DNA from 4 places in the Bacillus sp. NPDC094077 genome. Region 2 is predicted to be linked to each of the others. Evidence: riboswitches for the same ligand, from Rfam matches in the RefSeq annotation. Region 2 holds a riboswitch; each other region holds the start of a gene.
The links. A riboswitch is a leader RNA that binds a small molecule or an ion and turns the genes downstream of it on or off. The one in region 2 is predicted to bind thiamine pyrophosphate.

Region 1: it holds a riboswitch for thiamine pyrophosphate, as region 2 does, so the genes downstream of both, tenA (thiaminase II) here and tenA (thiaminase II) in region 2, are expected to answer to the same signal.
Region 3: it holds a riboswitch for thiamine pyrophosphate, as region 2 does, so the genes downstream of both, ACQKNR_RS20420 (MTH1187 family thiamine-binding protein) here and tenA (thiaminase II) in region 2, are expected to answer to the same signal.
Region 4: it holds a riboswitch for thiamine pyrophosphate, as region 2 does, so the genes downstream of both, thiC (phosphomethylpyrimidine synthase ThiC) here and tenA (thiaminase II) in region 2, are expected to answer to the same signal.

Annotation. Positions count from the first base shown of each region.
Region 1 covers NZ_JBNNUF010000002.1:363,144-368,144, forward strand. Annotated here, with positions in the region: gene ACQKNR_RS06680 (hypothetical protein) at 1-151, opposite strand, end outside; gene ACQKNR_RS06685 (hypothetical protein) at 277-474, shown strand; gene ACQKNR_RS06690 (hypothetical protein) at 591-713, shown strand; gene ACQKNR_RS06695 (C1 family peptidase) at 863-1,663, shown strand; gene ACQKNR_RS06700 (hypothetical protein) at 1,684-1,899, shown strand; gene ACQKNR_RS06705 (hypothetical protein) at 2,192-2,362, shown strand; TPP riboswitch at 2,864-2,969, shown strand; gene tenA (thiaminase II) at 3,096-3,785, shown strand; partial or broken gene ACQKNR_RS06715 (pPIWI_RE module domain-containing protein) at 4,122-5,001, shown strand, end outside.
Region 2 covers NZ_JBNNUF010000007.1:241,270-247,743, forward strand. Annotated here, with positions in the region: gene ACQKNR_RS18585 (ABC transporter substrate-binding protein) at 1-817, opposite strand, end outside; gene ACQKNR_RS18590 (ABC transporter permease) at 814-1,566, opposite strand; gene ACQKNR_RS18595 (ABC transporter ATP-binding protein) at 1,566-2,315, opposite strand; gene tenA (thiaminase II) at 2,284-2,979, opposite strand; TPP riboswitch at 3,064-3,166, opposite strand; TPP riboswitch at 3,227-3,338, opposite strand; gene ACQKNR_RS18605 (SH3 domain-containing protein) at 3,612-4,772, shown strand; gene ACQKNR_RS18610 (hypothetical protein) at 4,778-5,110, shown strand; gene ACQKNR_RS18615 (DUF3965 domain-containing protein) at 5,338-6,474, opposite strand, start outside.
Region 3 covers NZ_JBNNUF010000009.1:96,496-102,969, reverse strand. Annotated here, with positions in the region: gene ACQKNR_RS20430 (methyl-accepting chemotaxis protein) at 1-426, shown strand, start outside; gene ACQKNR_RS20425 (amino acid adenylation domain-containing protein) at 562-4,143, shown strand; TPP riboswitch at 4,196-4,297, shown strand; gene ACQKNR_RS20420 (MTH1187 family thiamine-binding protein) at 4,398-4,718, shown strand; gene ACQKNR_RS20415 (ABC transporter permease) at 4,690-5,463, shown strand; gene ACQKNR_RS20410 (ABC transporter substrate-binding protein) at 5,460-6,458, shown strand; gene ACQKNR_RS20405 (ABC transporter ATP-binding protein) at 6,455-6,474, shown strand, end outside.
Region 4 covers NZ_JBNNUF010000004.1:139,292-145,765, reverse strand. Annotated here, with positions in the region: gene ACQKNR_RS12470 (arsenic transporter) at 287-1,645, shown strand; gene thiC (phosphomethylpyrimidine synthase ThiC) at 1,749-3,509, opposite strand; TPP riboswitch at 3,622-3,737, opposite strand; gene lldP (L-lactate permease) at 3,808-5,463, opposite strand; gene ACQKNR_RS12455 (DUF4870 domain-containing protein) at 5,762-6,079, shown strand; gene ACQKNR_RS12450 (metal-binding protein) at 6,279-6,474, opposite strand, start outside.

The sequences.
Region 1 (5,001 bases), on a different contig from region 2:
CAGAACCTAGCCAATCTCTCCAGCTTAATGTATTTAAAGGTGTATCTGTTAGATTCATAATTAAGAAGATAGCAAACATTAATACACCGAATGATAAGCATCCCCAAAATGTTTGTAAAGATTTAATCATCTTCTTTCGAAACTTGTTCATATAAAATCATCCTTTTGTATATAGAAAAATAAGATACTATGCTCCGTTGATTGGGAATCTTTTCTAAGGTATTCTTAAGGGTATGGGAATAGAAGGAATATCTTCAAGAAGAGAGTGATTAATTTATGTTAGGAAATTGGATGAATAAATTAAAAGAACCTAAATGTATACATAGATATAAACTTATTAAAAGTCAAGATAGTGAAGATTTTAAAACTGGTAAGATGGGGATAGTTAGTTATTATAAATGTGAAAAGTGTGGAAAAGAGAAGAAAATCAGTAAATATACTAATGACGTTAATAGTGACTATTGGGATATTTAAAATAATATTTGAATTAAGTCCGGCTAGAAAACTAGAGGACACCAATTCATTAAAGCAGCAATGAAAGCTGTTTTAGGAATAGGTGTCCTTTTTATTTTGAAAAGGGAGATGAAGGAATGAAGGTACTAAGAGATCAATTACGTGAACGGAAAAAGCAATCGAAACAAACAAGGGAGAAAAAAGATATAGAGTTCAAGTGGTTACGAGATAACTTGAAAATAGAAATTAAAGGAAGTTGATAATTAAAAAGATAAATAATTAAACATGCGGATGTATTAAATGCAAATGAAATTAAAATTAAAATTAAAAAGGTATAATTTTAATTTTTAAGTTAAGTATATAAACCGAATGAATTATCTAGATATAAAGAAAGGATGGATTTCTGCATATGAGCTCAAATGAATCAAATTTCAGTCTTACCAGTAACAAAGACATTGTAAAGTACCTTAATGTAAGAAAAGACCCTGTTGATTTAAGAGACAAAATGTTTCGGAGTTACTTATTTAGTAATGAGGGGGATCTGCCAACGCAAGTCGATCTTCGTTCTAAGATGTCAGGTATAGTAAACCAATGGAATATAGGCTCTTGTACGGCAAATGCAATTGTTTCAGGGTTACGAGAATACCTATTATTACAATCAGGTCGCCCATTTACTTGCTTATCTCGTTTGTTTTTATATTATCATGAGCGAGAAATAGAAGGACATATTCAGGAAGATAGCGGAGCGATTGTTCGTGATGGTATGGATGTTCTTAAAAACATTGGGGTATGCCCTGAAGAGGATTTTCCTTATACTGAGAATTTTAGAGATAAGCCATCTTCAAAGGCTGAATCCGATGCTGCGCTTTATAAAATTGGAACCTACTATCGTATTCAAGATTTATCGAGATTAAAGGCTGCGCTTGCTCATGGATTAGTTGTTGTACTTGGATTTGCTGTGCCAAAATCTTTTATGTCAGAAGAAGTTAAAAAGACTGGCATAGTTCCGGTATCAGGAACGGATGATGTAATTGTTGAAGATGATCAACAGGCAGGACATGCTGTTTGTGCTGTTGGATATGATGATAATAAGCAAACTGTTATTATTCGAAACAGCTGGGGAGAAGACTGGGGAGATAAAGGATATTGTTATTTTCCATATGAATTATTTAAAAATGGAATTGTTCAAGATATGTGGACAGGTCGTTAATTAGAAAAAGGAGTGGTAGTATGGAAACTACAAAACACGTTATACATGTTACAGGTAGTATAAAAGAGCGTGAAAAAGATGTAGAAATAAAGGGTGTAATGCATTATCATCTATTAATTAATAATATATCAGTTATACATGCAAGTGGTGTAGAGGTATCAACGATTCCAGATGAGCTATTCTGTGCTATTCGTTACGGAGATGACGAGGGTTTTGGGGAGCCATTAGTGGTCTAGAATCAGGTAATCCAATTGAATTACAGGGAGTCTATATTGATAAAAATCATGCATATCCTTCAATTGGAAATCCTGGTGATCCAGTTTTGCATTTTACCCATCATCCAGTAGGGTTTGTTATTTACAACGGAAAAAGATATGAGTAATATTTTTGTACAAGCTGGTATTTTAAAGTGAACGAAAAACAAATATCGTCCGGCTAGGAAACTAGAGGACACCAATTCATTAAAGCGGCAAATAAAGCTGTTTTAGGAATAGGTGTCCTTTTTATTTTGAAAAGGGAGATGGGGAAATGAAGGCGCTAAGAGATCAGCTACGTGAGTGGAAAAGGCAATCAAACCAAGCAAAGAAGAAAAACAAGAAAAAACGAAAAGAGAAATTAAGTACTCGTGACATTGAAGATTTAATGGGAATTCGTGGCCCACGTTATGAACGTAGACGTGGAGCATTAAGACAAAAATAATTATGGGTGCCATCTTCACAATACGCTATAGGTGCACCATTAAGATTATAAAAAGTAATGCCAGCCATGTTCTCACCTCATTTTCATGTAACATATTTCGACATGGTTGAAGAATTTCCTTTTTATTTTGTTGAAATAGTAATATTGGATGTGGGTGAATATTAATGGAAAAGAAAATAGCGGTAAGAGTAAAGGACGTATGGCGTTCGAGTATATTAATATTTTAATTAAAGCATTCCTTATGGAGTGCTTTTTATTATGCGAAACTTATATAAACCGTGTGAGAGTTGAAAAAATAGTATATTATCTTTCTCAATGTACATATTAAGTAAAGTGTTTAATATCATACCATTTGCGCGCAGCATGATAGGTCAGGGTTAATAATCGGTTAGGATGGAAAAAATCACTGCTGATTTAAGTTTCATTTTATAGTCTACAAGTAAAAGTCAATAATTTTGAGGCTTCTATGAAGTATGCTATGATGAATATGAAAACTAAATATTTATCCACTAGGGGGGCCTTTTATAGGCTGAGATCAAATATAATTTTGAAACTCTTAGTACCTGATCTGGTTAATGCCAGCGTAGGGAAGTGGGAAGACGGTCATATTTAATGAATAAATTAATATTGTCTATTTCACTTTCTTTACGCCTGTAAAGAAAGTTTTTTTATTTTCCAGCCTTAATAACTGTGGATAAATACTTATATTTTATACATTATTGGAGGGATTCAAATGACTTTTTCACAAACATTACGTAAAGAAGTAAATTCTATTTGGGAGGCAAGTTTTAATCATCCTTTTGTAAAAAAACTTGGTGAGGGAACATTAGATTTAGCTAGTTTTCGATATTACGTGCTTCAAGATTCGTATTATTTGAGTCATTTTGCTAGAGTACAAACTTTAGGAGCTGCAAAGGCTCTTGAATTAGAAACGACAGCTCGTATGGCACACCATGCCCAAAATACATATGAGGCGGAATTATCCTTACATGAGAATTTTGCCAAGAAGTTAGGGATAACAAGAGCAGAAAAAGATAATTTTATCCCTGCGCCAACTGCATATGCGTATACCTCACATATGTATCGTGCTGCGTATGAAGGACATTTAGGAGATATCATTGCAGCAATTTTACCTTGTTATTGGTTATATTACGAAATTGGTGAACGTTTAAAAGGGTGTCAGCCGGAAGAGCCAATTTATAGGGAATGGATTTCTGCTTATGGATCTGATTGGTTCCGTACGTTAGTTGAAGAACAAATTGTACGATTAGATGCTATCGCTGAAAAAGTAACAGAGGCAAATCGTAAGCGAATGAAACAGCACTTTATAATTAGTAGTCAATATGAATATTCATTTTGGGAAATGGCTTACACTTTAGAAAAGTGGCCGATTAATATAGAAGAAAAAGATACTATTAGATAAAAAGTTTAGTGGAGGTATTGCATGTACTTATGCAATACCTCTTCTTATGTATATTTTATGTAAAAAATACGTAAATTATAAATACGTTATATATAAATATAATATAATCATTCTTGAGGAGGGATATTAATGGAAAATATGACATAAATAAAATTAGATTTTTATTCCTTACTTTTAAAAGTAAGGAATTTATAGTGTAATATTGTCATAAAGCGATTTATTTTATTTTCTTTAAAGCACTTGGGTTTAAATTTCTTAGATTAGGATGTATACAAAGTAATTATTTTTTCTATTTTTTGATGATCAAGACAAATGAAGAAAGGAAGTATTCATTACATGGAAAAATTACGCTTATTAACATTTGAAAATATAGTAGAACCACTTTTTAATGAACATGTATCATTTATATATTTCCCTATTGAATGGTTGGACATTGTTGAGATACATTATAAGACATTTTTATTAACGAGTAAGCTGAAACGTTTAAACGAAAGACTGTATGATATGTTTTCAGATATATTATTTATTCAGCATAATCCGTATGTATTAAATGAAAATACACCATGGATTGTATCCAAAGAACCAATTAAACAAGAACAACTTGATTATATTTTCCAAAGCTGGTATGAGGTTATTCATGATTGGAAACCGAATCAATTAATAGAACCGCCAAAATATGAATGGCATTACGATTCGATTTCTAATTTACCTGTATTACATGATAATGAAACGTTTTCTAAGTGGATACCAGCTTTAATTTCACATATTTTTTGTGAACGCCCTATACAATTAGAAAATACAAATGAAGAAATCTATTTTTCTCCTCTTAGATCACAAAATATCTGTGAAGTTATGTCAGAGCCAATTAAAGATGAAAAAACACAAGATTTTTTCGCCTATGTATATCGACTTGAATGTATAACTCGCGGAGGCGAGAATGTCCCATTATTAAATGTTTCAGTAGGCATTCGGAGATTCTATCAAGAATATAACCATCCTGATATTCCTTTACTTTTAAGACGAAAACGGGGCATGATATTGATTTCTACTCCAGAATTCACATCAAATAATAAAAAAATACGGTTTGTAAAGCTAAAAGTGCAACAAGCTACAAACGGTATGAAATGGATTAAGTTATTTAGAAATTTAAAAGATGATTTTCATATAGGTGGAGAAGTTGAATTGGAACATATTCTTCAATACCCGAAAGACCATA
Region 2 (6,474 bases):
GGAAGTTTTCTTTTTCTTGATGATCTAATAAAATATTTAATGCTTCATCCGGGTTTTTCTTCATAAAGTCATACCCTTTTTTCGCCCCACGTAAAAAGGCTTGCAACGCTTCTTTATCTTTTTTCAACGTTTTATCACCTGTTACAAACACAAGTTCATGATAATTCGGTACACCGTAATCAGCTGGATTAAAGTACGCTGGTTCATGCCCTTCATGACGCATAACAGGTACTTCATGGTTAATGTATGCTCCTGTTACAGCATCTACTTTTTTTGTAATTAATGCTGGTACTAAATCAAATCCAACATCGACTACTTTCACTGTATCTGGATTACCACCAGCTTCTTTTACCATCGTTTTTAAATACGCTTCACTTAAAGGTGTTCCAGAGTATCCTACTGTTTTTCCTTCTAAATCTTTCGGTGATTGAATGCCTGCTGATTTCAGCGATACGACATGATTTAATGGCGAACGTACGACAGCCCCAATTGATTTCACTGGAATTTGCTCATTTGCTCTTGCCATAACAACATCTGGCTGATAATATAAGCCAACCGTTACTTTTCCTGCAGCCGCTAACGTTAATGGATCAGTCGGATTGGAAGGGAATTTAATATTCACCTTTACTCCTTCTTCTTTAAAGTAGCCTTTTTCAATTGCTGCATAAATAAAGCTGTGTACCGCATTTGGGTACCAATCTAGCATGACTGTTATTTCTTTCTCTTTTTTACTTTTATCTGATGCTGAATTACTCGAACATCCCGCAATCATTGCAACTAATAATGTAAACACAAAGATGCGTTTTAATAATTTCATGAATGCTTCCTCCAACTAATGAATTTCTTTTCTAATATAGAAATAAGTATGACGAAGAAAATAGCTAATAATGATAACAATACAATGGGTGCAAATACACCAGCTCCGTCTAACTGCGTCATCATTCTCTTACTGAAATATCCAAGCCCAGCTTGTGCACCGAGCCATTCTCCAATAGCTGCACCAATCACACTAAGTGGAACTGCAATTTTTAAAGCTGAGAAAAAATAAGGAAGAGCCGACGGCAACTTTAATTTAAGAAAAACATCTTTTTTCGTTGCTCCATATGTAACTAAGAGCTCCTCCCATTCTTTTTTTGTACTGCGCAGTCCGTCATACGTATTGACCGCAATCGGGAAAAACGTAATTAAAACTGTAACAACAACCTTACTCCAGATGGTGTATCCAAACCATAAAACAAATAACGGAGCAAGCGCAGTAATCGGAATGGTTTGTGAAGCAACTAGTAAAGGATAAAATGCTCTTTCCATCCATGTACTCGCATTCATTAGCATCGCTAGCCCTACACCTAATACGATAGAAATAACAACACCTATTAAAACGACGTATAATGTTGCTGGCAAATGAACCGTAAATAATATATCTTTTAGTTTCCATATCTTCATTACAATTGCAGACGGTGACGGTAAAATATACATCTCATCTACAATTCTTGCGCCTATTTCCCACACAGCAAGTAAAATACTAGAAAGTGTAATGGCAGGAACTAATTCTTTCAAACGGTTCATCATACGAGTACCTGCCTTTGTAACATACTAAGAAGCTCATCTTTCAGCGCTAACACTTCCGGTTTATATAAATCCTTTCGTGTTCTGTTATGGTCAAGCGGCACAATCCGCTCAGTCAAAGTCGTTATCGGCTGCTGTTCCACTACTAAAATTCGATTCGAAAGAAACAGTGCTTCTTCAACATCATGAGTGATAAATAAAATTGTTTTTTCCCACTCTTTCCATTGTTCAAACAACCATTCTTGTAAAGAAGCATTCGTTAAAGCATCTAACGCGCTAAACGGTTCATCTAATAACAATATCTCCCCGCCTGTTAATAAAGTTCGGATAAAAGATACGCGCTGCCTCATGCCTCCAGATAAATCTTTCGGATATTTCTTCTCGTATCCTTGTAGACCAAATTTATGTAACAGTTCCTTTGCCTTTACTTTTGCTTCTTTCTTCTGCACACCTTGGCACTCTAGCGGTAAGGCAGCATTCTCAATAATTGTTCTCCACGGCAAGAGCATATCTTGTTGGGGCATATACCCTACAGGATGGTTCTTTGTTTCTGTCAGCTCTATCTGTCCAGTGCTTGCTTCTTCTAAGCCTGTAATAAGGCGAAATAAAGTACTTTTTCCGCAACCACTCGGTCCGATAATGCTCACAAACTCTTTGTCCTGTATAGAAGCATTTAATTCATGAATGATTGGTTTCTCATCATAATAAAAAGAAACATTATGAAACTGTAGTATGTTCTTGCTCCTCAAATCCCCACATCTCCTTACGATAGGACATATCCCAGAATAAATATTCAAATCGACTGGAATATAAGAAAATCTCCTCTAATCGATCTAGCTCTTTCTCTGATTTTCCTACTGCCATCTCATTTAATAAATCTATTAACCAAATACAAAGGTTACCGTATTCTTCAGAACTATATCCTTGAATCCACTCACCAAAGAACTCATGATCACTTGCCCCAGGAATATCATTTAAACGCTTTCCAATCTCCCAATAGCTCCACATACACGGAAGAAGTGCTGCTATTAATTCTGCAAGTGTGCCGTTTTGAGATACAGACATCATATAGTTTGTATAAGCTAAATTTTTAGCTGATGGTTTTGCAGATTCCATCTCTCGTGCAGAAATACCTAGTCTTTTTGCATACTGTTTATGGATCGTCATTTCTCCATTTAGTATTCCGTCAATTTGCTCAGCGAACTTTGCCATCACTTGAGGATTCGTTGCTTTTACAACACCAATAGCATATATTTTTGCGTAATCTAACAAATATAAATAATCTTGAATAATATAATACTGAAATTTATCTTTTTCTAACGTGCCATCCCCCATACCTACTACAAACGGATGATTATGACTCATCTCCCAAACTGGTTGTACAGTTTCTAATAATCTATCGCAAAATTTCATTTCTCTTTCCCCTTTCAATATATGAATCTAAATAAAAAACCACTTCTCTATATAAGAAGTGGCTACAGCAAATAAAATGTTAATTTATTCGTTGTTCCACTTCCCTTCGCTAGTATTACCTAGATCAGGTCTGTAAGGGTTAAGGATTATTCCTCTCTCAGCACGAAAAGCACCCCTAGTGGTTTCAATATGGAATTTTTAAATAAAAAAGCCCCGTTTCTATACGCAAAGAAACGGGGACTCATTATTAGTGTCCGAATTGCTTCCCTACGCTAGCATAATCTAGATCAGGTAATAAAAAGGATCAAAGGCTTACGGCCCACTCTCAGCTGGCAACACCAGCTCTCCTAGCAAACTATAAAATTATCACTGTCAGTATAACACCCTAATAAGACATCATCAACTGTTTTAATTTTCTCAATTGTCAACAAAATAACAAAGTTATACAATACTTATATTCTATTTTAGAAAATAAAATCCCAATTAATTGTATAAAAAGGCATCATTATCCTGAAAAAATTTATTTTTATATTGATTTCATATTACATTTATGTGAATACACCCACTATATTATATCTTTATACTATAATAAAATTACAACTAACTATACAACTAGAGGAGGTCTCTATTATATGAATATGAAAGCTACTGCTCTAACAGTAACTACTGTCGCAATTGCCTCATTACTTCCTTCTATGGGAGAAACAAATGTACAAAAAGCAAACGCTGAACAATTATCTAATGTTAAAACTGGATATGTCAAAGTCGATCAAGTAGCCTTACATAAAGAAGATAACACAAATAGCACATCACTTGATACAATTCGCTTTAATACGAAAGTGAACATACTTGAAACAACTAATGATTGGTATAAAGTATCTGTTAATAATAAAGTAGGTTATGTACAAAAAGATGCTATTCTACTAAAAAACAAACTTCAATCTAATAATCAATACATCGTCAATACTAATGCATTAAACGTTCGCTCTGAACCTAATTTAGAATCTTCCATTTTAGATGTATTACCAAATGGTAAGTTCGTTACCGTTCAAGGAGAGCAAGGCGAATGGTATAAAATTTTACATAACGGCCAAACAGGTTATGTACAAAAAGCGTTCATATCTAATGGATCTCAGCCTTTAGTAAAAGGAATCACAGTTCAAAATAATACGAAATACACTGTTGCAACGCCAAAATTGAATGTACGTAGCAATGCTAGCACAAGTAGCGCTCTACTTGGTTCCTTACAAAACGGTACACAGGTACAAGTAGTAGAAACAGTAGGAACTTGGTATAAAATTCGTTTTGGCACAGGATACGGATATGTAGCCAAACAATATGTGGTACAAAATCAACAGCAATCACAAGCTCAAACAGCTTCATCTTCAGCTATTCCAGCAGTTTTCAAATTCCCTACTCAAGGAAAAATCAGCTCAACCTTTGATATGCGCTGGGAGCAAATGCATTATGGAATAGATATTGCAGCACAAGGTAACGTCTCCATTCAAGCTGCCGCTGCAGGTAAAGTTGTGAAATCTTATTATTCAGCTAGTTATGGCAATGTCGTGTTCATCGCCCATCAAATAAACGGGAAATTATATACAACAGTTTATGCTCATATGAAAGATCGTACTGTACAAGCTGGTGATCAAGTACAAACTGGACAATTACTAGGTCATATGGGAAACACAGGTCATTCATACGGGCAACACCTCCATTTTGAATTACATAATGGAGAATGGAATTTTGAAAAAACAAATGCAGTAAATCCACTGCCGTATTTAGTTAGGTAAATTGTATGCCACGCAATATACCTCTCGTAATTGAATACTTCGCCTTTTTAGGTTTAATCTGTTGTTTAATAATTTACAATACAAACACTGTATTTTTATCTATTATCATTGCTTTTGTTGCTTTAGAAATTATGATGGAATCATTCCAAGTGCAACTAAAACAAAAAATTGCCCATATTTATAATGCTATTTTTCTATTAAGTGCCCTTATAACAAATGTTATTAGTAATGGCTTTTATTTATCTACCGTAGTTCCTGTATTCTTTATGGCTGTTTTATTATTCATAGCTAGATACATTAATGTCCCTAATAATAAAAAACATGAACAAGAAGCCTAAAAAGAGGAGACACTGTGTACCAATCTTTCAAAGATAACCCGATGAAATATATATTGAATGTATATGAAAAACTAAATACTTTTTTTGGTATACAAGGAAGTTCTACTGCACAATTTCTCCTTTATGGGATGTTATTTCTTGTCTTAATTACTTTCTCTTTGTTTTACTAACAAAAAAGGATCTCAAATAAATTTGAGATCCTTTTTCATTTATATAGAAAATGCTCTTTATCCACAAGCATATTTTTCATAAATAAAACTAAGATTATATTTTTTCTCTAAGCTCATTCTTTGCTCATCATCGCACCAATAGAACAGAATATCATGAATCGTTGCATAACGCTTATTTTTAAGAAATAGTTTAAAGAATGATGGTAAACAATCATGTAATTGTATAAATATATAATTGCGTAGTATTTCCTCTTTATATTCAATGCCCTTACAAAGGTACAGTAATTCTTCACAATAATATGCATGCTGTGGAACTTGAATCATTTCAAAAAATGGTACGTATGATAGTAACTTTCCAATAAAATGGTCATATCGATCCATTACCCCTATCGTCATATGCTCCATCATTTCTTTCATTACATATAAATAATCATCTACATGAGTTGTCTTTAATGGGTCTAATCGATCTGAAATTTGAGAAAGTACAGCTCTTTGACAAGCTAAAACTACTTGACTAGGTCCATAATATGATAGAAAATCTGTACACTTACGATACTTTCGTAATAAGTCATGTGTATATAAATCATACACAAAAGTATTACAATACATCGCTAGACTCATCATATCACTATTCAATTGCTCTTTTGATAGTGCTTTAGCTCTCTTACACATATAAAAGAATGTAAATTCCAATACTTCTTTTTGAGATAATAAATATTTACAATCTGTTATACATTTTTCATTAAATTTAACTCTATCCCAAATTTCTACATCCCCATCTGTTAATTCACCAACACGATATTTAATAACTAAGTAGTTTAAAGCAACCGCTTGCGTCAAAAGATCCCATGTTTCATATTCCAGTGAAGTTTTGACAAATTCATCTAGCCCTTGGGTTACCATAAAAGCATTTGCATCTTCATACCAACCAATCTCTTGACATAAACGAAGAATACGTACTAAGGTTGGAATCTCATCTTTATGAAACTGCGGTAAATTCTTTACTTTATTCATTCCATAAACGATAAATTCTGCTAAATTTTCTTCTTTATAAAATTCTTTTTCTCTCCACACTAATATAGTTCGCTCTTTCCCTTCACCTTTTGGGTGACGAGGTACAAGTAAAGATAGTAATTCAGCGAAATTATTTGGTTCTATATATGTATCTGTAACCAAATTCCAATTTGGATCGCC
Region 3 (6,474 bases), on a different contig from region 2:
TTAGCAGAACAAACTGAAACGTCAGCGAAAGATATAGCAAAATTAATTAGTGAAACACAAGCTGAAACAGAAGAGGCTGTAGTTTCAATGCAAAAAGGTTCAAAAGAAGTAGAGTCTGGAATTTCACTTGTTCAAAGTAGTGGTGCTTTCTTTGAAAAAATCTCGAAATCAGCACAATCTGTTAAAAATCAGGTGAAAGCTGTTTCTGGCAATTCGAGTGATATTTTACAAAATAGCCAGAATATCGTTCAAGTCGTAAATGAATTATCACATATTGCGAATACGTATGCGAATAGCAGTAGTAATGTTGAAGAAAGTATGAAGGAGCAAGAAATATCAGTACAAGATATTGCAGAATTAGCGACTTCTTTAAGTTGGCTTTCTCAGGAATTACAAGAGCTAATTGGTGAGTTTAAAAGCGAATAATGAGAAATTGAAGCTCTAATCAGGGGGGATCCAGCCCTCTGATTATGAGTTGAAACAATCTGCCCGTTAATACGGGATGAAAAAGGTGTGAATTTTCACACCTTTATTATATTTAGGAGAGGAATTTACATAAATATGAAATTAGCGATTTCTTATAATGAGATGGTAAAAGAATTTTTAGGAAGAGTAGAAGGAAGTATTAAAATACCTAAAGATGTGCAAGAGATAGAGTTTGGAATGAAAAGAAAAACTATACCATTTCCAAAACTGACACATATTGTAGATTTAATAGGAGCAACTGCAACGTGGTTATATCATATTTCTAAAGAAAAGCACATTATCGTGCTCTATCATACAAGAGGAAGTTTATTTCCTATTACTATTGAAGTTTCTAATTTTCTCTCTTATGAAAGTTTGAATTTGCAGATTGTAGAGCAAGTAGAACAAATCCAAGAAATGAATGAGGAAGAAATAGCAGAGTTTCAAAACAATAATAAATCATCTGAAATTTCACCTATTATTATTGGTGAAATGTATTATGAGTTACAAGACAAAAATACGTTACAATTTGTATTCAATAAAAATATGCAAAGTGTAGAAATGATATTTAATAGTGTTAATTGGAAAGAGACAACGAGTATTCGTTATGCACAACAAATACAAGGTGTTTTAATTGATGCATTACAAAATACAAGTAAGTATATAAATCATTTTAATATTATTACAGAGGCCGAGATGGCACTTTATAATCAAGTGAATGATACGACAGTAGTATATCCTGAGAAAAGTATCGTCGATATGTTCTATAATACTGTTACTCAATTTCCGAATCGCATAGCTTTATCTTCGAAGGAAGATACTTTAACTTATGAGGAGCTAAATAAAAAAAGTAATCAAATAGCTCATATGTTAATTAAAAACGGTGTGCAATTAGGAGACTATGTTGGAATATTTATGAAACGTAGCATAGACACAGTAGTAAGTATGGTAGCTATATTAAAAGCTGGTGCAGCGTATGTTCCGATTGATCCAGATTATCCAGAAAGTAGAATTCAGTACATTATTCAAGATAGCCAAGCGAAAGTTATTTTGATGAAGGAAACGCCTATAACATGTGATGGGGTTCAAACTGTATCAATTTATGATAGTGAAACTTGTGAAGCTACAGATGTAAAGTTGTCTATTCATTGTGATGATGTAGCATATATGATTTATACATCTGGTTCAACAGGAAATCCAAAGGGAACGATGTTAGCACATAGAGGAGTTGTTAATCTATATACTTGGATGCAAAGGCAATATGAATTGACAGAAGAGGATGTCTTTGCACAATTTCCTTCCTTTAGCTTTGATGCTTCTGTATGGGAGTCATTTGCTTCTTTATTCTGTGGAGGAAACTTATATGTATTATTAGAGGAGGAGCGATTGTCTGTAGAAGCATTTGCAAATGCAATCTATAAAGTAAAAGCAACTTCAATTTTGGCGTTGCCGACAATTTTTGTTCGACAAGTAGCAACTTATTTAGCAGAAGAAGATGTATATAAGCTAGCTTCCTTAAAAAGAATTGCTATTGGCGGTGAAATGTTGCCTGTAGAGGTTATTAAATTATGGAGAGAAAGAATAGGTACAAATGTTGAAATTCATAATGTATACGGACCAACAGAATGTACTGTAGTGACGACAACCTATCAAATACCTGGTCAGCTGAATGAGGATGTTGCGAGTATTCCAATTGGTAAGCCATGTGCCAATTATCAAGTTATGATTTTGGATGAGAATATGAATCTTTGTCCAATTGGTGTACCTGGTGAATTGCATATAGATTCAGTAGGACTAGCAAAAGGGTATTTTAATAAGCCTGAAAAAACACTTGAGGCTTTTGTTCCAAATCCATTTAATCCTATAGTTAAAATATATAAAACAGGTGATGTAGTTAAGTTATTAGAGGATGGAAATATAGAATTTTTACACCGAAAAGATGATCAAGTAAAGATCAGAGGACATCGTATTGAATTAGGAGAAATTCAAAGCAAAATTTCTCAAAATCATAATGTAAAAGAAAATGCTGTTTTTGCTAAGAAAAGTAAGGAAGGTAGCCAATATTTAATTGCATTCTATACAACTTTGGATAAAAAGGAAATACCAGAATTAGTCTATCAGTTACAAGAGCAGTTACCAGATTACATGGTGCCATCCAAATTAATCTATATTAATGAACTGCCACTTACACCAAATAAAAAAGTTGATGTGAAGCGATTAGCACAACTAGAAGCAGACTATGAACCAGTTCGTTTACAAGAATATATTGCCCCATCTACTGAAGCGGAAGAGAAAATAGCAAAAGCTTGGATTGATGTATTAGGAATCTCGAGAATTGGTGTTCATGATGATTTCTTTACAATTGGTGGGCATTCGTTGAAGGTGTTACGAGTTTTAACCTTGTTAAAAGAAGATTTCCCGCATTTAACAATTCAAGACTTCTTCCAGGAAAGAACAATATATGGGTTAGCACAAATTCAAAGGGAATTAAAAGTAGAGGAAGAAGAAGTATTCCGTGAATATAAAGTAATTCATGAGCCAGAGCCAATTTCACATATAAATGAGGTGAAAAATGGTAAAGTTTCAAATATCTTTTTAACGGGAGCTACAGGTTATTTAGGTTCGCACATATTGTATGAGTTACTAAAAGATACAACAGCACATATTTATTGCTTAGTAAGACCAACGCAAGATATACAACAAAGAATTGTTAATACATTAACAGGTTACTTTAATGATATAAGCAAAGAATGGCTACAACGTATAACAGCAGTTCCTGGTGATCTTGGAGCAGAGTATCTTGGTATGAATGAAGAAGAATTTAAATTTATTCGTTCCAAAGTTGATACGGTAATTCATTGTGGTGCAGATGTAAGGCACTTTGGAGATGTAGCTCAGTTTACAAATGTAAACGTTCATGGAACAAGCCGTATGCTAGCATTAACGGAAGAAGGGGCAACATTCCACTTTATTTCAACAATTGGTATTCCGATAGAATTGGCAATAGAGCAATGGGATACATATATGGAAACTGGTGATTTTAATTATAATGTAGAGTTAGAGAGTGTGTATTCCGATAGTAAACTACAGGCGGAAAATCTTGTTCGTGAAGCTTTGAAGGGCGGCATACAAGGGAATATTTATCGTGCAGGTAATTTAGCATGTCATTCAGAGACAGGTGTATTCCAACAAAATATTGAAGGAAATGCATTTTATCGTCTTATTAAAGCGATGTTACTCATTGGACAAGCTCCAAATGTGAAGTGGAAAATCGATTTTACACCAATTGATTTTGCTAGTAAATCAATTGTAGCGTATTTGCAAGATGCACAAATTGTAGGGGAAACGCTACATATTTGTCATCCGCATCAAATTGAATTTGAACATTTTATACAGCTAATTGAGGAATGTGGATATAACCTTGAAATGGTTTCACTCTCGCAATATATAGATACTGGACTTAAGTTAGCGAAAGAAGATGAAGTAATAGCAGAACTAATTGCTTCTCAAGTTGCAGGAGATGGAGCGCAGCAATCTGAAATCGTAATGGGTACTCGTAGAACGAATGAATGGATTAAGAAAAAAGAACTGGTAGTGCCAGCCATTAATAAACAATTTATTCAGCAGTTATTAGCTCATGCTGAAAAAGTTGGATATTTTCCAAAAATAATGAAATGAATATGCATGGTTTAGTTTGTTCAATAAAATAAATCATGCTACAATGAAAACGAATTAAGGACCGGGGAGCCAATTGGCTGAGAGGATGTAAGTAAACATCGACCCTCAACCTGATCTGGATAATGCCAGCGTAGGGAGTTACTTAAAGTGATGTAGCATATGTTATTCTATAATAACTTGCATACAAGGCTTTCCTACGCAGTAGGAAAGCCTTTTCTTGTTTTAAAATTTAATTTCATAAGGGGGATTTTATTATGTCACAACAAGTTACAATGTCATTTTCAGTAGTACCGCAAGCGAAAACAAAAGATGTATATTCTGTTGTTGATAAAGCAATTGAAGTTGTACAACAATCGGGAGTGCGTTATGAAGTAGGGGCAATGGAAACAACGCTGGAAGGAGAATTAGATGTACTTCTTGATGTCGTTAAACGTGCGCAACAAGCATGCGTCGATGCTGGAGCTGAAGAAGTGATTACTTCTATTAAAATCCATTATCGTCCAAGCACTGGTGTAACGATAGATGAAAAGGTTTGGAAGTACCGTGATGAATATGCAAAACCAGAAGCAATCTAAAATAATTACAACCATTTGGCTTATCCTTCTCATTGCGATATGGGAAGGATCTGTTTCATTATTTAAAATTGAACCGTGGATTTTACCAAAGCCTTCTGCCATTGTTCAAGAATTAATTGGAATGAAAGATTTACTATTACCAAATACGATGCAAACGTTACAGGAAGTTATAATCGGACTGTTCTTTGCGATTTTACTTGGGACGAGCATCGCAATTATTATGGACGTTATACCTTTATTTCGTATTTTAATAAACCCATTGCTCGTTATTTCGCAAACGATTCCAATCGTTGTACTTGCGCCGTTATTTATTATTTGGTTTGGTTATGGGATGTTGCCAAAAGTAATGGTCGTCATACTCGTTTGTTTTTTCCCTATTGCTCTTAGCATTTTAGAAGGTTTTCAAACAGTAGATAAAAACATGTTGAAACTGTTACAAACAATGAAAGCAACGAAATGGCAAGTTTATCAGAAAGTAAAGTTTCCAGCAGTGCTTCCATACTTTTTCTCAGGTTTGAAAATTGCAGTTACATATAGCGTAATGGGGGCGATTATCGGGGAATGGCTCGGTGCAAGTGAAGGTTTAGGGGTTATGCTTACGAGAGCTACAAAATCCTTTTTAACTGCCCGAGTATTTGGTGTTGCAGCAATTATCGTCATGGTGACATTATGCCTGTATTTTATTGTGGAATTTATGGCAAGAATAACAGCACCATGGATATATAGAAAGGACGGCAGAAAATGAAAAAAGGTTTAAAAGTTATGTTAGCTACCTTATTAGCGGTAGGTGTGGCTGGGTGTAATCCGGCGAAGAAAGAAGAAAGTGCAAGTAAAGATCAAAAAGTAAAAATAGTATTAGATTGGTTTCCAAATACAAACCATACTGGTTTATATGTAGCGAAGACTAAGGACTATTATAAAAAACAAGGATTAGATGTAGAAATTATTCAGCCTGGTGACAATGTAACAGCAGAGCAGATGATTGCTTCTGGGAAAGCAGACTTTGCGATAAGTGCACAGGAAAATGTAACATTAGCTCGTGTTGAAGGAATCCCAGTTGTGTCTGTAGGAGCGATTATTCAGCATAATACTTCGGCCTTTGCATCGCTTAAAAAAGATAATATGACGTCACCGAAAGATTTTGAGGGTAAACGTTATGGCGGCTGGGGAGGACCAGCAGAAGAAGCGACGTTAAAAACGATTATGGAGAAACATCAAGCTGATTTTAATAAAGTCGAAAAAATTATTCTTGGACAAACAGACTTCTTTAAATCAATCGGCCGTGATGCAGATTTCGAATGGATTTATTACGGTTGGGATGGCATTGAAGCGAAGCGTCAAGGAAAAGAGTTAAATACAATTATGGTGAAGGATCTAGATCCAGCGCTTGATTTCTATAGCCCAGTTATTATTACAAGTGAAAAGCATGCGAAGCAAGATAAAGACTTTGTGAAAAAGTTTATGACTGCAACGACAGAAGGTTATAATTTCGCAATTAAAGAACCGAAAGAAGCTGCTGATATTTTAATTAAAGCTGTTCCAGATGTGAATAAAGAATTAGTACAAGAAAGTCAAAAGTGGTTAAGTACGAAGTATCAAGATGATGCAAAAGCGTGGGGAGTACAGAAGGAAGAAGTTTGGACGAATTACATGAATTTTTTATATGACAACAAAGTTATTAAAAAGAAAATTGATGTAAAAGATGCTTTTACAAATGAATTCCTTCCAAGTGAAAAATGAGCGGATTACAAATAAA
Region 4 (6,474 bases), on a different contig from region 2:
TGTCGGTAAATCGATATATTTCAAAAATCGCTGATATATTTTGAGTTGCGGTCAATATTCAAATAACCGCTAATATAAATTTCATTTACTATTTTCCCGTTCTCCCAAAAATTTATAGACGCCTCTCACAATAGTTATTCCACTACTAGAGACACTTTTCCCATAGCTTAAAAAACACATATTCACTTTATTCCATTATCCGTCTAGTTCTTCTTATTTTCCGCCGAATATACTAACTTGAGACAAGCTACATTTGTTCAAGAAAAAATAGAAAGGTAGGCAAAATATGAGCATTGAAATATGGATTACTATTATTGTATTCTTCTTAACGATGATTGTTATCTTTTGGCGGCCCCGTGGCTTAAACGAAGCGTGGCCAGCAGCAATCGGCGCTGGTATTATCCTAATTACTGGCCTTGTATCAAAGCCAGACGTCATGGACATTATCAGTAAAATCGGAGGTGCCTCCATAACGATATTAGCGACCATCGTTATGGCAGTTATATTAGAAAGCTTCGGCTTCTTCCATTGGGCTGCAGCAAAACTCGCAAATCTAGCGAAAGGTTCCGGCCACCGCCTATACTGGTACATTCAATTACTATGTTTCCTTATGACTCTTTTATTTAATAATGACGGTAGTATTTTAATTACAACTCCAATTTTAATTCTACTTCTGAAAAACCTTCAATTAAAACCTCATCAACAAATCCCTTATTTATTAAGTGGTGCTTTAATCGCTACTGCATCTAGTGCACCAATTGGTGTAAGTAATATCGTAAACTTAATTGCATTAAACATCGTCCATATGACTCTTTATATGCATACTGCTATGATGTTTGTACCTGCAACATTAGGGTTATTGTTTATGTCATGGCTCATGTATACAGTTTTAAAGAAAAAACTCCCAAAAAAATTACCTGTTTCTTCATATGATATTGAAGAAATTTTCTTCACGAAAAACTTCCATCCGTTAAAAGGAAAAAACTCTGTTGATACGAAACAAAAACGTACAAGATTCATGTTAAAAGTATTAGGTTTCGTCTTCCTTATGCGCTGTCTTCTGTTCGTTGCATCCTTCTTATCTATCCCAATCGAAATTGTTGCAGTACTCGGTTCCCTCGTTCTCCTCATCTGGAGATGGTACTACTTACGAACAAACCCTATCGATATTTTGAAAAAGACACCGTGGCATATTTTAATTTTCGCCTTCTCTATGTACGTCATTATTTACGGACTCCACAACGCAGGGTTAACAGCCGCACTTGTGCAATGGCTCGAGCCAGTTGTAAGTCAGCATTTACTCTATGCTAGCTTTGCAATGGGCGGACTTGTATCCATCCTCTCTAACGTCTTCAATAACCACCCTGCACTTATGATTGGTACAATTACATTAACAGAAATGGGACTAGACCCAGTCACATTAAAAACAATCTACCTCGCAAACATTATTGGTAGTGACATCGGTTCACTATTATTACCAATCGGTACGTTAGCTTCCCTCATCTGGATGTATATTCTGAAACAAAACAAAATTAAAGTAAAATGGAAAGATTATTTAAGTGTATCTCTCATCGTTATTCCTCTCACAACAGTCGTCACATTATTCCTCTTATACTACTGGGTACACCTCTTCTTTGCCTTATAAAGAAAACAGAAGCCCTCTTTGCTACCGTCTTAGCAAAGGGGGCTTCTTCTATATTTAAGTTAGGTACTACAGTGTGATCAATCGAGTAAAGAGGTGTAACGTGTTATTGGTATAAATGACTACCAGTGTCTTTAAATTCTTTCGCTTTCTCTTTCATTCCTTTTTCAATTGCTTCTGTCGTTTCTAAATCATTTTCTTTCGCATATTCACGAATATCGTGTGAAATTCTCATACTACAAAACTTCGGCCCACACATGGAACAGAAATGAGCCGTTTTCGCTCCTTCTGCTGGTAATGTTTCATCATGATACTCCATCGCGCGTTCAGGATCTAAAGATAAATTAAATTGATCGCGCCAGCGGAATTCAAAGCGTGCTTTTGAAAGTGCATCATCACGCTGATGAGCCGTTTTATGACCTTTCGCAAGATCAGCCGCATGCGCTGCAATTTTGTACGTAATAACACCTTCACGAACATCATCTTTATTCGGTAAACCTAAATGTTCTTTCGGTGTTACATAACAAAGCATCGCAGTTCCAAACCAACCAATCATCGCAGCCCCAATTGCAGATGTAATATGGTCATAACCTGGTGCAATATCTGTCGTTAACGGTCCAAGTGTATAGAACGGCGCACCCTGACAAATATCAAGTTCTTTCTCCATATTCTCTTTAATTAAGTGCATCGGTACATGACCGGGTCCTTCAATCATAACTTGCACATCATGTTTCCAAGCAATTTTCGTCAATTCACCAAGTGTCTCAAGCTCAGAGAACTGCGCTTCATCATTTGCATCTGCAATCGAACCTGGACGTAATCCATCTCCAAGAGAGAACGATACATCGTACTGTTTCATAATTTCACAAATCTCTTCAAAATGAGTATATAGGAAGTTTTCTTTATGATGGAATAAACACCACTGCGCCATAATTGACCCCCCGCGCGAAACGATACCTGTCGTCCGCTTTGCAGTAATTGGAATGTAGCGAAGTAATACACCAGCGTGAATGGTAAAATAATCAACACCTTGCTCCGCTTGCTCAATTAACGTATCACGATATACTTCCCACGTTAAATCTTCTGCAATTCCGTTTACTTTTTCAAGCGCTTGATAAATTGGCACTGTTCCAACTGGTACAGGTGCATTACGAATGATCCACTCACGCGTCGTATGAATGTTTTTACCTGTAGATAAATCCATAATCGTATCTGCACCCCAGCGCGTTGCCCACGTCATCTTCTCTACTTCTTCTGCAATCGAAGAAGATACAGCAGAGTTTCCGATATTTGCATTTACCTTCACGTGGAAGTTACGTCCGATAATCATCGGTTCTGCTTCCGGATGATTAATATTCGCTGGTAAAATGGCACGACCTTCCGCAATTTCCTTACGAACAAACTCAGGCTCTACCCCTTCACGAATTGCAACATATTCCATCTCAGACGTAATCATACCGTTACGTGCATAATGCATTTGCGTAACGTTTCCCCCTTGCTTCGCTCTAAGCGGCTTACGATCCATTTGTGGGAAAACAGGTGTATGTTTCGAAGCCACTTTTACACCGTCATCCTCTGGTTTCACTTCACGCCCTTCGTATGCTTCTACATCTCCGCGCTCAACGATCCAAGAGTGACGCGGCGTCGGAATCCCCTTTTCCAGCTCCACTTTATACGCGGGATCCGTATAAGGACCACTCGTATCATATACACGAATCGGCGGATTCGAAACACCATTTGTATCACTTTGTTCAATCTCACGCATCGGCACTTTCATACCTTCACGTGGTCCATCCACATACACTTTCTTACTCCCTGGTAAACTCGATTTCAATTCGATTTGCTCAGCTGAAACAGACTGTTTCATAACCTTTATTGCCCCCCTGTACGTGACAAGGACGAGATATGGCCAGCGCATGCCAAAATAAAAAGAGCCAGGTCCATAAAAAAATAAGGACCTGGCTCATAAAGACATCATTATGTAAAGCCGTTAACTTCCCTACGCTGGTACGAGCCAGATCAGGTCCAAAGGGTTAAGAAGTTCACGCGCTTCTCTCTCAGCCTACGCATACGTTAGGCACCCCTAGTTTATCACTGATTTAATTTTCAATACTTTCCAATCATACACGATAATCTGAAAAATGGAAAGGTTATTTCTTTTTCAATTACGGAATCATCCAAGTTAAATAATAAGCCTGCACATACGTCATAATTCCAACAATTATAACGAAGAATAAACTATGTTTCACCGTAAAGCGGAACAGATCCGATTCTTTTCCCGCAAGTCCAACTGCCGCACAAGCGATCGCAATCGATTGTGGAGAAATCATTTTACCCGTTACACCACCTGTTGTATTTGCCGCAACGAGAAGTACTTCAGATACACCAACTTGCTGTGCTGTAATTGCTTGTAAATTCGAGAACAATGCGTTCGCTGACGTATCAGATCCAGTTAAGAATACGCCAATCCACCCTAAGAATGGTGAGAAGAACGGGAATAGTGCGCCGGTTCCTGCTAACGCTAACGCTAATGTAGAAGATAAACCAGAATAGTTTGCAATAAATGCGAATCCTAATACGAATCCAATTGATAGAATTGGCATTTTTAATTCATTTAACGTTTCTTTAAATGTCACTACTGCGTCTTTTGCACTCATCTTCAAAATAAAGATAGAAATGATACACGCAATTAAAATTGCTGTTCCAGTCGCTGATAAAATATCTAATTTCAGAACTGCCTCATAAGGCGTTGGTTTATTTACAATTGGCTCTGCTTTCATGACTAAATTGTGCAAGCCTGGAATTTCAAACTTAAATACGAGACTCTCTAAAGCGCCTCCTGGAGCGAATAATGCTTTAAAAAAGTTTTGACTCCAAATCACAACCATCACCGTTAAAATAATGAACGGAGACCATGCTTTCACTACTTTTCCTACCGTTAGCTTTGGCATAGATGTCGTTGTTGCTGCTACTTCACTATTTGCTTGTTTAGATTGATAAATCTCTTTCGGCTGCCATACTTTTAAGAACAGTGATAAACTTACTAAACTTACAAGTGCTGATGTAATATCCGGAAGTTCTGGCCCTAAGAATGTCGCTGTAATGAACTGCGTAATTGCAAACGAACTACCCGCTACGAGTAAAGCAGGCCACGTCTGTCTTACCCCTTTAAATCCATCCATTAAAAATACGATAAAGAACGGAACAAATAATGATAGAAACGGTAATTGATGCCCTGCCATTTGTCCAATTTTATGTGGATCAATACCTGTTACTTGTCCAGCAACTGTAATTGGAATTCCCATCGCTCCGAACGCTACCGGTGCAGTATTTGCGATTAAACAAAGACCTGCTGCATATAAAGGATTTAACCCAAGACCTGCAAGAAGCGCTGCCGTGATTGCTACTGGTGCACCAAATCCTGCTGCTCCTTCTAAAAACGCTCCGAATGAAAATCCAATTAAAATAACGAGTAAACGATGATCGTTTGTAATAGATAATACAGACGCACGAATCACATCGAATTGACCTGTTTTTACAGAAATTTTATATAAAAATACCGACATAATGATAATCCAAGCAATTGGCCATAATCCGTATAAGAAACCGTATCCGGTTGCTGCCATTGCCATCGTGAACGGCATTTTATAAGCGAATAATGCTACTAAAATTGTAAGTACAACTGTAATAAGTCCTGCCACATACCCCTTCATACGGAAAACTGCTAAAGCCAAGAAAAAAAAGATGATCGGAATAAGTGCGACTGCTGCCGAAATCCAAATGTTACCGAACGGATCGTAAACTTGTGTCCATGTGTTCATTGTTCTCTCCCCCTAAAGAATCCCCTTTTAAATAAATATCACCTTATCAATAGACTATCAGGTCATCATACCTTTAAGCCTAAAAATAAAAAACGTTTAAGAAAACGTTTTCAATAACTTTCATTTATACTTTATCACAACCATTTCCCTTACAAAAGATTTTTTTGAAAATTTTATTATTTAATATAAAAATCTTACAAAAACGTCACGTTCTTGTAATGTTCATCGATAGTAAGCTTACCAAAATTATTGCATAATAATAAGTATAACAACTGACATTATTCATGAGGTGATATATATGAACGGAAACAAAATACTAGCTGCTTTATCATACTTTAGTGTACTATTTGCCCCTATCTTATTCCCTATTATCGTTTGGATTGTGGGCGATTCTGAAACGAAACCACATGCAAAACGTGCGTTATGGACACACATCATCCCAAGTATCGCTACATTGATTGGCGTAATTATTGTAGGAATCATGGGTATCGGATCTGACCAGCCAGATGTAACACTTGGAATTGGAGCAATGATTGTTTTATGTATTTGCGGAATCATTAGCTTATACTACTTCATTTGGAACATCGTAAAAGGTATTAAAGTACTGAAAGCTTAATTTTAAACAAACGTTTAATTAAAAAAGGACACTTGCAAATTGCAAGTGTCCTTTTTCCCGCTATTTGCGGGCAGTAAGACTCCCACCTCAAAATTCGGCTGGAGCAAAGAAGTTAGGTGGGAGTCGAGCTGCCCGTAAACGCCCGATTGGTGAGGGCTGATAATCAGTGGGGGAAGCCCCCACTGATTAAAGTTTCACTTTATCTTCTACGTTTCTTCTTTTTTCTCATCATTTTCTTTCGGCGCGTATTCACTTTATCCGCTATAATGTGGAGCGTACTCGCCACAACAATTCCCATTACGAACGTTACAATTTCAACCTCATATTCCTTCGTCATTTCTATTAAATTCCCGTCCAGTGCGATTACGTTTAATAGGAATAAAAATGGAGAAAAC